4 regions of the Gudongella sp. DL1XJH-153 genome follow, and region 4 is predicted to be linked to each of the others. Evidence: riboswitches for the same ligand, from Rfam matches in the RefSeq annotation. Region 4 holds a riboswitch; each other region holds the start of a gene.
The links. A riboswitch is a leader RNA that binds a small molecule or an ion and turns the genes downstream of it on or off. The one in region 4 is predicted to bind cyclic di-GMP.
Positions count from the first base shown of each region.

Region 1: it holds a riboswitch for cyclic di-GMP, as region 4 does, so the genes downstream of both, ACOEN1_RS03300 (copper amine oxidase N-terminal domain-containing protein) here and ACOEN1_RS08210 (DUF7601 domain-containing protein) in region 4, are expected to answer to the same signal.
Region 2: it holds a riboswitch for cyclic di-GMP, as region 4 does, so the genes downstream of both, ACOEN1_RS12225 (DUF5658 family protein) here and ACOEN1_RS08210 (DUF7601 domain-containing protein) in region 4, are expected to answer to the same signal.
Region 3: it holds a riboswitch for cyclic di-GMP, as region 4 does, so the genes downstream of both, ACOEN1_RS03910 (TasA family protein) here and ACOEN1_RS08210 (DUF7601 domain-containing protein) in region 4, are expected to answer to the same signal.

Region 1 is NZ_JBMEMN010000004.1:54,142-57,299, forward strand. Features, by position in the region: gene ACOEN1_RS03295 (aldehyde ferredoxin oxidoreductase family protein) at 1-855, shown strand, start outside; cyclic di-GMP riboswitch class I at 1,058-1,138, shown strand; gene ACOEN1_RS03300 (copper amine oxidase N-terminal domain-containing protein) at 1,236-2,111, shown strand; gene ACOEN1_RS03305 (EamA family transporter) at 2,215-3,105, opposite strand.
Region 2 is NZ_JBMEMN010000043.1:6,777-9,934, reverse strand. Features, by position in the region: gene ACOEN1_RS12230 (transposase) at 200-958, shown strand; cyclic di-GMP riboswitch class II at 1,124-1,206, shown strand; gene ACOEN1_RS12225 (DUF5658 family protein) at 1,231-1,542, shown strand; gene ACOEN1_RS12220 (prepilin peptidase) at 1,790-2,554, shown strand; gene pilM (pilus assembly protein PilM) at 2,613-3,158, shown strand, end outside.
Region 3 is NZ_JBMEMN010000005.1:63,756-66,913, forward strand. Features, by position in the region: gene ACOEN1_RS03895 (hypothetical protein) at 1-789, shown strand, start outside; gene ACOEN1_RS03900 (signal peptidase I) at 805-1,335, shown strand; gene ACOEN1_RS03905 (hypothetical protein) at 1,353-1,835, shown strand; cyclic di-GMP riboswitch class I at 1,864-1,942, shown strand; gene ACOEN1_RS03910 (TasA family protein) at 1,974-2,654, shown strand; gene ACOEN1_RS03915 (hypothetical protein) at 2,770-3,158, shown strand, end outside.
Region 4 is NZ_JBMEMN010000018.1:21,245-24,402, reverse strand. Features, by position in the region: gene ACOEN1_RS08215 (5'-nucleotidase C-terminal domain-containing protein) at 1-1,397, opposite strand, end outside; cyclic di-GMP riboswitch class I at 1,545-1,629, shown strand; cyclic di-GMP riboswitch class I at 1,714-1,800, shown strand; gene ACOEN1_RS08210 (DUF7601 domain-containing protein) at 1,964-3,158, shown strand, end outside.

The DNA.
Region 1 (3,158 bases), on a different contig from region 4:
CTTAACGCCATAGTGAAGGCTGGATATATATGTAATCGCATGGGTCTTGATACCATATCAACGGGGCAGACAATAGCATCTGCCATGGAATGGTTTGAAAAGGGGCTCATCGACAAGGAAACAACCGGCGGCATCGACCTATCCTTTGGAAATGCAGAGGCAATGGTCAAGATGACAGAAATGATCGCAAACAGGGAAGGTTATGGAGATGTACTTGCCGAGGGATCACTGAGGGCTGCGAGAAAAATCGGTCCGGAGGCTGAGAAGTATGTTTTCCAGGTCAAGGGTATGGAGCTTGCATCCTGCGGCGTAAGGGCCAGCAAGGGAGAATCCCTTTCACACCTTATCTCACCTAGGGGTGCCGACCACCTTAGACCCTATGCTTCAGTCATAGACTCCTTTGGATACCTTGAGCCCGAGCTTGGAATCAATGAGAAGGTATCGCCCTTTGAGGATGAGAACAAGTGGTGGGTCAAGCCCTTTATGGAGCTTTCAATGATGACCAATCTCCTTGGGGTATGCCTGTTTGCAAGCATCACCCTTGCAGTGAAGGGAAGCACCTGGACTGGACTTTACAATGCCGCCACTGGTGATGACAAAACAATGGATCAGATGATGGAGGCAGCTGAAAGGGTCATTAACCTTGAAAGATTGTTCAACGCCAGGGAGGGCTTTGGAAGAAAGGATGAGAAGCTTCCAGCTAGACTTACCCAGGAACCCGCACCTGACGGCCTAGGCAAGGGCCAGGTTGCAGATGCCGAGATCATGCTTGATGAGTTCTATGAAAGCATGGGCTGGGACAAGGAGACCGGACAGCCAACTGATGAGACATTGGTTAGGCTGAAGCTTAAGTAAAGAGATAAGAAGGGACGGTTATTTTGTATTAAAGCCATAGTTTGGCTTGAAAAATGACCGTCCATTTATTTTTTGCCAGGTTAAGCTATGTTCAGGTATAAATAATATCATTGACAGGTAAAGCATTAAACTGTATCATCAAATTATGGATTAGTTGTCATAATTCCAGCTAATATTTGGAGAATACAATGATTCCACCAACAAATTGAAAAGGCAAACTCTGCTAAAGCAGGGGACGCAAAGCCACGGGCCTAAGGGAAACTATGGTAGCCGGGTTGCCACAAAGACATGCTATGCACTTTCATGGCTCTGAATGGTAACCCATCCAGAGCATTTTTATTTGCCTGGATTGGAAACAAGATAGGAGAAAGGAGATTTTTATGAAACGTTTGTTTAGCTTTTTATCACTTTTGATTGCATTGTCTATGGTTATGGCATTGCCGATGGTGGCCATGGCTGATGAAGAGGAAATTGAAATCGAGGAAGAGTTTGAAGATGTTGAAACAGAGGAAGAGGAAGAAGCGGACGACGAAGATGGAGAAAGCAGGGGCCGTGGCAAGGGAATAGGCAAATCCAAAATTCAAAACAAGGAATGGAAGGGCATCAAGGATGTGCTTGAGGCAGATAAGGATGAGCTAGAGGTCCTGAAGGATGAGCTTGAGCTTGAAATTGAGGAGCTTGAGACCCTTTTGGAGGCTGCTGAGGAAGCTGAGGACTCAGAGGCTATGGCTTTACTTCAAGCCGAGATTGAAGGGCTTAAGGGAGAGTTCGAAGGCTACAAGACTCTTATGAAGCAGAAAATCAGGGAGATGCAGCAGGTCATGAGGGAAAAGTACACCCAGGAGGAGTGGGATATCCTAATGGAGAATGCAGAATCTCTTGAGGGCATTGAAGGCATCAAGATGCTACCTGCAGAAAATATCCTTATGCCGGGAAAAAACCTTAAATTCGATGTTCCACCTGTGCTCAAGGAAGGAAGAGTCCTGGTACCAATAAGATCAATATCTACCGCATTGGGTGCTGAGGTTGACTGGAATGTTGAGTCCAAGACTGCTACCATAGCCTATTTGGAGTCAGAGATTGTTTTTAATGTTGAAGAAATGACAGTAACTGTAGACGGCGAAGCAGTGGAACTGGATGTACCAGCAGAAGTAATGGAAGGCAGAATAGTGGTTCCATTGCGTTTTATTGTTGAAAACATGGGCCTTGATGTTGAATGGGAGCCTGAGACTGAGACAGTGGAGATTGCTGAGTAGATCTGTTACTAATAACGAGCATACATGCAGGATAAACTTATAAACAATTAGAAAAAGGCACTTCAACTCTTTTACATGAGATTTGAAGTGCCTTTATAAGCTTTTAAGTTAGGGATTCCTTGTTTCTAACTGGCCTTGTTATTGAAAGTATAACAAGTCCTGCAAATACCAGACCCATTCCAAAACCGGAAATCATTGACAGTTGTTCTTTCAGTAGAAATACCCCAAGAATCGCTGCAGTTACAGGTTCAGCCAGAGTCAATGTTACAGCTTTATGAAGTTTGATCCCAGATAATCCATATGAGAACAATACATATGCAAATGCTGTGGTAACCAATCCAAGGTGAAGTGCTACACCCAGCCCTTGGGCTGTTTTAAGCCAATCCAGGCTATAGATCAAAAGAAATGGTGATAGTATTATTGCACCCATTGTAAAAACAACTCCAGTAACCATCTCTGGCGAATAGATATCCAGCAGATTTTTCGTTGATGCAGTGTATACAGCATATGAGGCTCCCGCTCCAAGTGCAATAAGTATTCCATTCATATTCACTGATAGGTCTCCTCCGCCTGTTACAAGCAAAATGCACCCCAATACTGAAACCAGTGTTGAAACAAGCCATTTGATACCTGGACTTTCCTTGTTTACGATTAATGAAATCAGACCTGCGAAAATAGGTGCACTTCCTATTGCCACGACAGTTCCCATGGCTACCCCTGTCATTAAGACTGCTGCAAAGAAGGTTAGTTGGAAGGATGCCATGCTGGCTGCCCCTATGTATGTACTCCTTTTAAACAATATTTCCTTGCCATTGAGCTTGCCTTTGAGGAATGCATAGAGCATAATGGCTCCACCTCCTATTGCAAGCCTAACTGCGCCAATTGATATGGGTGTGGCTCCTTCCGGTGCAAAATGCTGTGCAGTTCCAATTGTTCCCCATAAAATTGCACCTAGTAATACCATCAAGCTGTACCTGAACTCTTTATGATTCAATTGTCATCCACCCCTTTTAAGAGAAGAGACGAATCTCTTTGTATGCAAACAAA
Region 2 (3,158 bases), on a different contig from region 4:
GACAGGAATACTGTCTCGAAATGAAATGAATATTTAGAAGCTGCAGCCAAGAGAAAATTCTTGGCTGCAGCTTTTTTTTACAAAATACAAGTTTTGAGACTATTATGGACACGTGTGTAGAACTCGTTCTGTTTTGTTTGTCCAATAAATCACATAGTGATATAATGGAATAATATAACAATCAGATGGAGGAGATAATATGGCTAGAAGGCCGCGTAGAAGAAGTGAAAGTGGGCTTTATCATGTTATGTTAAGAGGAATAAATAAACAGATAATTTTTGAATCTGATGATGACAGATTTCAGTTATTATCTACAATGAAGCGCTTTGTAGATACAAATAAGTTTGTTTTATATGGCTACTGTTTGATGGATAATCATGTACATCTTCTTATTCAAGAATTAGAAGATGATATTTCCAATGCAATAAAGAGAATTTGTTCAAGTTATGTATTGTGGTACAACAAGAAGTATGAAAGATGCGGGCATTTGTTCCAAGAGAGATTTAAGAGTCAACCTGTTGAAACAGATAATTATTTTCTGATGATTTTGAGATACATTCATCAAAATCCTATAAAGGCTAGACTTTGTAAGGACCTATTGGAGTATAAATGGACAAGCTATAGAGAATACATACAAAAACCAATAATAGTTGACACAGAATTTTGCTTAAGTTTATTCTCTCCCGACATGGACAGAGCTGTAGACCTGTTTATTGAATATATGACTCAAAACAATGAGGATAGTTTTCCAGCATTTGAAGATAATATTAGCTTAACTGACACTGAAGTATTAATAAAGCTAAATGATATGGGCATTAGGAATATTAGTGAATTGCAGAAGTTAGAGAAAAACAGAAGAAATAGCTTTATAAAGGAATTGAAAATGACAAAAGGTATCAGTATAAGACAAATATCCAGAATAACAGGTATATCCAAAGGCATTGTTGAGAGATCATAACAAGGATCTTTTTCGTTCCCAAGTGAAATTTTTAGTTTAAAAACTATTTTGTGGCATCAAATAATAAGCTAATAATTATAGAATAGGATCAGACCAACACTTAATGATGTTTAACACCTTGAAGGGTTTAAGAGGATATATTTGGTGGTATCTTATATATGACAAATATTTTAAAGAGGATATGAACAACAGTTATAGATGGACGCCTATACTGTTGTGATCCAGTGGCGTAACCGGCTTAAATGGCTGGTTATTTTATTGGAGTGATCTTTATGTCTGATAGTAAAAAACGATTATTGTTTTGGCACTTGGTCGGTATTGGTGTGTTCAATAAGGTGGATTATATACTTACATTGGAGTTCTTGGACAATGGATTTTATGAGGCTAATCCACTAATGGCAACTATGATAGGAACCTATGAATTTCCTATGGTCAAGTTAATATTGGTTCCATTGGTATTATTGGCACTGTGGCAGCATAAGGATAAAATAGGTGATCTGATTACAAAACTGTCTTGGGTTCCATTCCTTGGATATTTCTCTTTAATGGTTTACTATAGATTTTTGATTGTAAGTTATCTGTGATAATGTTAAAGAGTCTTACTTGGTATTCCAAAATTATAATAATAAGGATTGTATACGTTTTCTATCGTAGGCAATCCTTATTTTAATTGATTAAACATATAGTGATTGAGGATAAACAATTATTGACAATTTAGTTGCCAAAACTAATATAAAATTACTAAATAATGTGACAATTCTCTTATTCTAATGTATAATATCACTATGATTGCTTGTATATAAAATTCTTGAGAGATATGTGAGGTCATATATGGTTTTACTGATATTTATATATGGATTATTAATTGGTTCATTTTTAAATGTGCTGATATATAGAATACCAAGGGATGAGAATATTGCTTGGCCTGGATCACACTGCACATCATGTGAGCATGATCTTAAATGGTATGATAATATTCCTTTGTTTTCCTACCTATTTTTAAAAGGAAAATGCCGTTATTGTGGTGAAAAGATCAGTATTCAGTATCCAGTTGTTGAAGCTTCAAATGCAATTATATACGTTCTTTTATTCCTATCTTTCTACTATAATTCAAAACTGGATTTTGTGTTTTTCGCTTTTATTTCATCGATTCTAATTGCAATTGCCTTTATTGATCTTAAGGACCAGATTATACCAGATTCACTGGTTATTACAGTTCTTGTTCTTTCAATTCTCCAGAAGACATTGCTGCATTTTTATGATGGAGTACCATTTCCATTGATGGACAGTCTGTTAGGACTCTTTATTGCAGGAGGAATATTTCTTCTGATTGTCTTCTTCTCAGGAGGAGGAATGGGTGGAGGAGATGTCACACTTATTGCAGCTCTTGGATTTATTCTGGGTGTAAGACTGATATTTCTTAATATCTTCCTTGCATTTATCCTAGGTGCTGTCATATCAATATTTCTACTTGCCACGAAAATTAAGTCCAGAAAGGATCCAATACCCTTTGGTCCATTTATCATTCTTGGGTTTTTCATGGTACTTTTTTTAGGAGAAGAGCTTTTAAGTTGGTATTTCAACATTTTAATCTAGTAAATTATTCCATTTTAGTTTATTATATATTTAAGTGAACATGAGAGGAGAGAAGCTTATGGGTGTCTTTGGCAGCAATAAAATCCTTAGTCTGGACTTTGGTTCTGACAGCATAAAAGGTGTAGAGGGAAAGCATACCAGCAAAGGAATTGTGGTGGATAAGTGCTTCAGTGTGGAGTTGCCAAAAGGGCTCTATGTTGACGGCGAAATTACCGACCTTGATCAGATGACTTATCTTTTACGGAGCGGTTTGTCTGAAAACAAGGTTGCGCAGCTCGAAACCCACGGTGTATTCAATGCATCTTCTGTTGTAATGCGAGAAATCAGTCTTCCCAAGGCAACAAAAGAGGAAATCGAGGCAATTATAAATTACCAGCTCGAGGATTACATACCTATTAATCCTGAAGACTACATTGTAAAATATCTTGAACTTGGAAGTCGTATGGATGAGGGCGTGGAGAAACTGGTTCTTCTTCTTATTGGTATACCAAGAACGACAATCCAGGCTCATTTGACTCTTCTTAGGAATGTTAACCTGAAACCTGCCGTGATGGATTATCACGGAAATGCCATTGCAAAGCTTATAGAACACGGCGGAGAGATA
Region 3 (3,158 bases), on a different contig from region 4:
GTTGTTTCGGTTGAAATACCTAGAGGTTCAATTACCATAACAAATAGTGTCAAGGGGGAAGCTGTTTCGAATCAGGAATTCACAGTACTTATCGAAGGACCAGACAATTTTATGAGTTACGTTGAGCTGGGAGAATCAGATACTGTTACCTTAAGGAATCTTTTTATTGGTGAGTATAAGATTACACCGCTCGAGTCTATGAATTTCAGATTGGTTAACTCTGAGGAAATAATCAGCCTTACCACCAGCAGTCTCAATGGAGAGGTATCGGTTGAGTATATCCTTGAGAACACTGGATGGTTCTCTGACTCTGATTCTCAAACAATAAATATAATGGAAATTGACAGTGAAGATATTGATTATGGAAAGATGGAGCTTCAGTTCAGTGATGTGGACATACGAAGCGATGAAATATATTTAGATATGAAACCATTAATTGTCCTGGTCGAAGTGCAGGAAACTGAACAACCAGGAGGGGAAACAGTTCCGGCAGAGGCAACTCCGGTTGAAGATGTGGTTTCTGACCCAGTTGAGACTATCACTGAGGATGAAACCACAGAATCGGAGCCTACCCTAGAATCTGAACCTCTTGTAGAACAGGAAGAGGCCAATCAACAAATTGATATGGAGCCAGAGGCTATTATCCCTGATGATCCTTTAGAAGAATCAAAGGATGAAGTCGACACACAACTTCTAGATGAAGGAACTGAAGAACCTGATACACAAGCACAACCAGAAGAAATAACTGAACCTAAAGATTCAGAAGAGTTACCACTGGATTCGGTGTAGAAGGGAGGAATGACCATGACAGAGCTGAAAGAAAATAAATCCTTAAAAATATTATCTAACATACTGTTTGCAATATTCATGCTGGTAATGGCGTTTCTGATATTGATAACAGCACAATCAAGGTTGACGGGGATGGAACCATCATTATTTGGAAATAGATTATATGTTGTTGATAGCGGGAGTATGGAACCTGCATTAAAGGCAAACTCGCTTATTGTGGTAAATGAAAGTACGCCAGACCAGATAGAAATGGGTGATATATTAACCTATTATGGTGCTGAGTCAAGAACAAGAGTGACACATAGAGTCGTGGAAATTGGTCCCAACAACGAGTACTTTATAACACAGGGTGATGCAAATAATACAGAGGATGCAATGCCAGTTGAAAGAGAAAACGTCATAGGAATAGTTGTCATTTCAATACCATATATTGGGTATGCATTTAGGTTTTTAAGCAGTACCCAGGGGATTATATTTATTATATCTGTCGGTATAATAGCTTTGATAACACCGCTTATATTCAAAAGAAAACCAAAAGAGGCTTAAGGAAAGGATGGGTGTATATGAAAAACAGACTAATTATTTTCTCAGCCATACTGTTAATATCAATAATGGTAGTTGGCGGGACATTCGCTTGGTTTACATCCAGCCCAGAGGCTTCCTTAACTAAGGGTGAAATGGGGATAATTAAAGTAGAGGTAATTGAAAATGGTTTAGACAATATCAGTGTCAAGAATATTGGATTAAGTGATTGCTATGTAAGAGTGAGACTAATCCCTAAGTGGAGTAACCAAACTTTATCTGTGTCAAACGTAGATATTGATATAAATGGTTCTTATTGGATAGAGAAGGATGGATACTGTTACTATAAAGGGTCATTGGGAGTAAGTGAGATGACTACTGATCTAATCGAAAGTATTGTTGTTGGTGAATTAACACCTGAATATGAAGGCGCAATCTTGACACTTAAAGTTGTTGCAGAAGGAGTCCAAACTACGAACGAGGCCTGGAAAGAAGTATGGAGCATTGATAGCCTACCTTTTTAACCCAGACTGAAATAGGATTCCGTTAATATATAACGTTTAGCAAACTCAGCGAAAGTTGAGGACGCAAAGCTAAAGGGCCTCTATGTCATGGCAGCCTGGCTGCGGCAACCATAATTTAATTAAAAGGAGGAGAGAAAAGTGAAAAGACGTAATGTGGTTTTTATAACCAGTATGTTGTTGGTGGTATTACTTATTGCAGGTGGAACATTTGCTTGGTTCACTGATAACACACCACTAAAAATCAACAAATTCAAAGCTGGAACACTGGACATTGTATTAATAGACAGATTCTGTCCAGATATGGCACAAAATGTTAACCCAGGTGACTGCTACTTCAAGGAAGTGTATGTAAAGAATTTAGGAACTAAAAGAGCGGTAGTTAGAATCAAGAAGGACATGGCATTTGAAGGTGGATTAAGTCTTGCTCCCGTAATGTCTTCAATTGGTTCTGACTGGTTCGAGAAAAATGGATACTTTGTTTACAAAAAAGTGTTGAATCCTGGTCAAAGTACTACCGGTTTGTTTGCATGGAATAAGATTTGTTTCAGTGGACCATTAATGGACAACACTTACCAAGGAAAGGGATTTGACATCAAGGTAATGGCAGAAGGTATTCAAGCATCCAATCATGCACCATGGCTAAATGGTTGGGGAGTTAAAGTATATTATCCTATCGTAAGATCAGATGAAGTAGCAGAAGGTCTAGTTTCAGAAGCTACAGAAGCTGAAATGGCAGCTATATTGGAAACTGAAGCAGCTCCAATAGGTGAAGATAGTGCTGTAGAAATAGCCGATGTAATTGAAGAAGTAGTAAGATAAGTCACATGCATACTAAGTTGTAGGAATCGAAATATCAAAGCAATACTTGCATAAAGGCGGTCCAACCGCCTTTATGCAAGTAAAAGAGTTACACTAAGCAGAGGGAGGGGTCTAAATGAAAAGGTTTCTATCAAAATCCATGATGTTTCTGGGTGTATTCGCATTGATAATGGGAGCCATGACAACATTTGGAATAAACCCCTCCTATGCAGAGAACCTCAAGATAATAGGCAACAATATTGGTCTAGAAGTGGATCCAAGTGGTACGAGCCTATTCAATCTAACAAATATGAATCCAGGTGATACAAACGAAGCCAAGATAGATATATATAACTCTTTGGAGTACAGGTTTCAGCTGTTTATGAGAACAGAGAGGGTAAGTAAAGCACCATCTCAAGGTGAAGCAGACCTCTTCAAGCAAATGGTTTTAACAATACAGTATGACGGTGATGAAATATATAATGGATCAATGGCAGATTTTGCACAATCGAATATTAGTCTCGG
Region 4 (3,158 bases):
CCATCTCCACCTGCAGCAAGGAAGTCATTAGTTACCAGCATATAGGTTTCTTCCATTACAACTGGTTCTCCACCAATCATAAGTGAAACTATCCTTGATCCAACCTCTTGGTTAGGATCAAAGGTGTAGCTCATTCCGCTAACATGTGGAAACTGTCCTGCTGTTGCTGGATAGTCCTTCACTCCATGCTCAAGCGCTAACATAAGTTCTTCTCCAGTCACCTCAATATTAGTCAATACATTGGTAAATGGGAATGCTTCCAATACCTCTCCTAGAGTTATTTCTCCAGCATCGATACTTGCTCTGATTCCTCCACCATTTGTAAGTGCAACATCTGCACCGGAAGCAACTATCATAGCATCTGTAATAAGGTTACCAAGGTTAGTTTCACCTGCTCTTACATTATCTCTTACACCATCAAGCTCAACAAGAGTATTTCCAACAACCTCTTGCTGCATTTCTTCAATTGGTGCAGTTGTTTCCGCAATCATTCCAGCTATATACTCATCAGCCACAAGTTCCTTAAGCTCCTCATAAGGATGCTGGGTTGATTCGAATGCTAATTCTCCATCAACCATGGATACCTTAACCACACCAATATGGTTCAAGTAGTTTCCAGCCTGTACAATATATGCACCGTTTCTCTCCTCACCAGTTACATCGTGGCTGTGACCATCAACTATAAGGTCTATTCCCTCAACATTGTCTGCCAGCTTATATGCTGTGTCAACTGAGGATTCGTCGATACCTAGGTGGATAAGTGCAACTATAATATCTACTTCCATTTCTTCAAGAGCTTCAACTGCATCATTTCCTGATTCAATAATGTCTGCAAACTCTATACCCATTGTATTATTTGGATGAGACTTTGTTTTTGTCTCTTCAGTGGCTAAACCGAAAACTCCAACTCTCATACCATTTTCCATCTCATAAACCATGTATGGATCAAAATCTGATGTACCATCTTCTTTTACAACATTTGCTCCAAGAATATCAAAATCTGACATTGCCTTTAACTCAAGCAATCTTTCATAGCCAAAGTTGAAATCATGGTTTCCAGGAACCATTGCATCAAACTCCATGGCATTCATAACGTCAACTACTGCTTCTCCCTCAGTCAGGTTCGCTGGGATTGTTCCGTGGAATGAATCACCTGCATGTAATAATAGAAGATTTGGATCCTCTTCCCTTAGTCCATCCAGGAAAGTCTTCATTTTTGGATACCCTAGAGTTCCATCATAATCATTTTCTTCCAATCTTCCATGAACATCATTGACATGAACAATTGTAAGAGTATCATGCCCAGCTGCAAATGATACTGTAGCTGGCATAATCATAAGCCCAAGAACCAAGACTAATGACATTACCATACCGATGATTCTTTTGTTTCTAAACATTGTCTCTCCTCCTTTAATTTATCTATTTATCAATACGCAATAACTATATACCCCTGATGACAACGTTTTACCACTTTTTTGAATTTATGTTTTAATGCTATTGTGGTTTAGCCATTTAAAATAGTGGTATAAATAGGTTAAGATAGAACATAAAAAAGGCAAACCTGGTGAAAGTCAGGGGCGCAAAGCGGGAAGTCTAAAGCTATTAGGCTATGATAGTTCAGCTGCTATGTGAAAACATGGTAGCTTTTCGTATTTTAATGAGGAAATGTTTGTAAATGTTAGGATGTATTTACCAAATTTATTATAAGCCTCCAGCATACAAAGGCAAACTTGGCGAAAGCCAGGGGCGCAAAGCTCGAAGTCTAAAGCCCGTTCTGGGTATGGCCGTTCAGCTGCTATGTTAATTCATAGCGGCTTTTTATTTGGATAATTATAAGGGGATGAAGCTTATGGATAATAGTTGTTAGACTAATCAGAAGTAGAAATTAAAAGCTGAAAATTGCATGCACAATTACATAGACTCACAAACATAGAGTCTAAAAAAAAGAAAAGGAGTGAGAATGATGATGGGCAAGTATAGGAAACTATTAACCTTCCTTATAGCTTTATCAATGATACTAAGCATGCATGTATCTTTTGCTGTACAAGGCGGAGGAAATCTGGATCTTGAAGACCCTTATGTTGAACTAGCAAAGTTTGAATGGAAAGGGAACTCATGGAAAGCAGAAGGATCTAGCAATGGAATTACAGTAACAGGAAGTGCTATAGAAGTTGAGTTCGAAAGTGATGATTATCCTATTTATGCTGTAGTAATAAAAGGTGGAACAGATAACGATGTAATCTATTTTGATGATGGTGTTTACTCAGGAAGCTTTGACAACAGCGACCTAAGCAATCCTAGTGGAGAACCAGACCTTTCAAATATCACATTCTATACAAAGTATGTAGGAGAAATTGAAATCGAGAAAATCGTCACAGATGAGGATGATGAAGTAATACAAGATGATGACACAAAATTCAAGTTCAAGGTAGAGATGAAGGTTGAAGGTGAGTGGGGGGAAATTGATGACAGCCCCGTTATCCTAACCGGGAATGATTCAGATACTTTAACTGGACTTTCTCTTGGTATGTACAGAGTAACCGAAATTGACATTGATAGTGATTATACTCTTGATACTGACAACGAACTTGAGATTGAGTTAAAGAATAATGGCGATAGCAAATATGTATCATTTACCAATATAATGGACACTCCAGAAGATGGCTCACTTAGAATTATAAAATCAGTAGAAACACCTGGTCAAGCATCTGAAATAATTGACTCTACGGAATTCTCATTTATCGTTGAGATGTATGATGAGGATGCAAAAGAGTGGGTTGAACTAGAAGACAGTCCATTTGCTGTAGCTGGAGGCAGTTCTTTAGATTTGGATCTGCCACTTGGTAAATATAGAATTACTGAAGAATCAGAATTTGGCTATAGGCTAGATAGTGAAAATGAACTGGAAGTAGAACTTACAGAAGAAGAACCTGCAGATTCAGTTTTATTTACTAATGTTAAGATACCGGATGGTATGTTGACAATTATAAAATCAATAGTTACACCTGGTCAAGCATCTGAAATAGTCGACTCTACAGAATTCTCATTTATCGTTGAGATGTATGATGAGGATGCAGAAGAGTGGGTTGAACTAGAAGACAGTCCGTTTGTTGTAGCAGGAGGAAGCTCCTTAGATTTGGTTCTACCGCTTGGTGAGT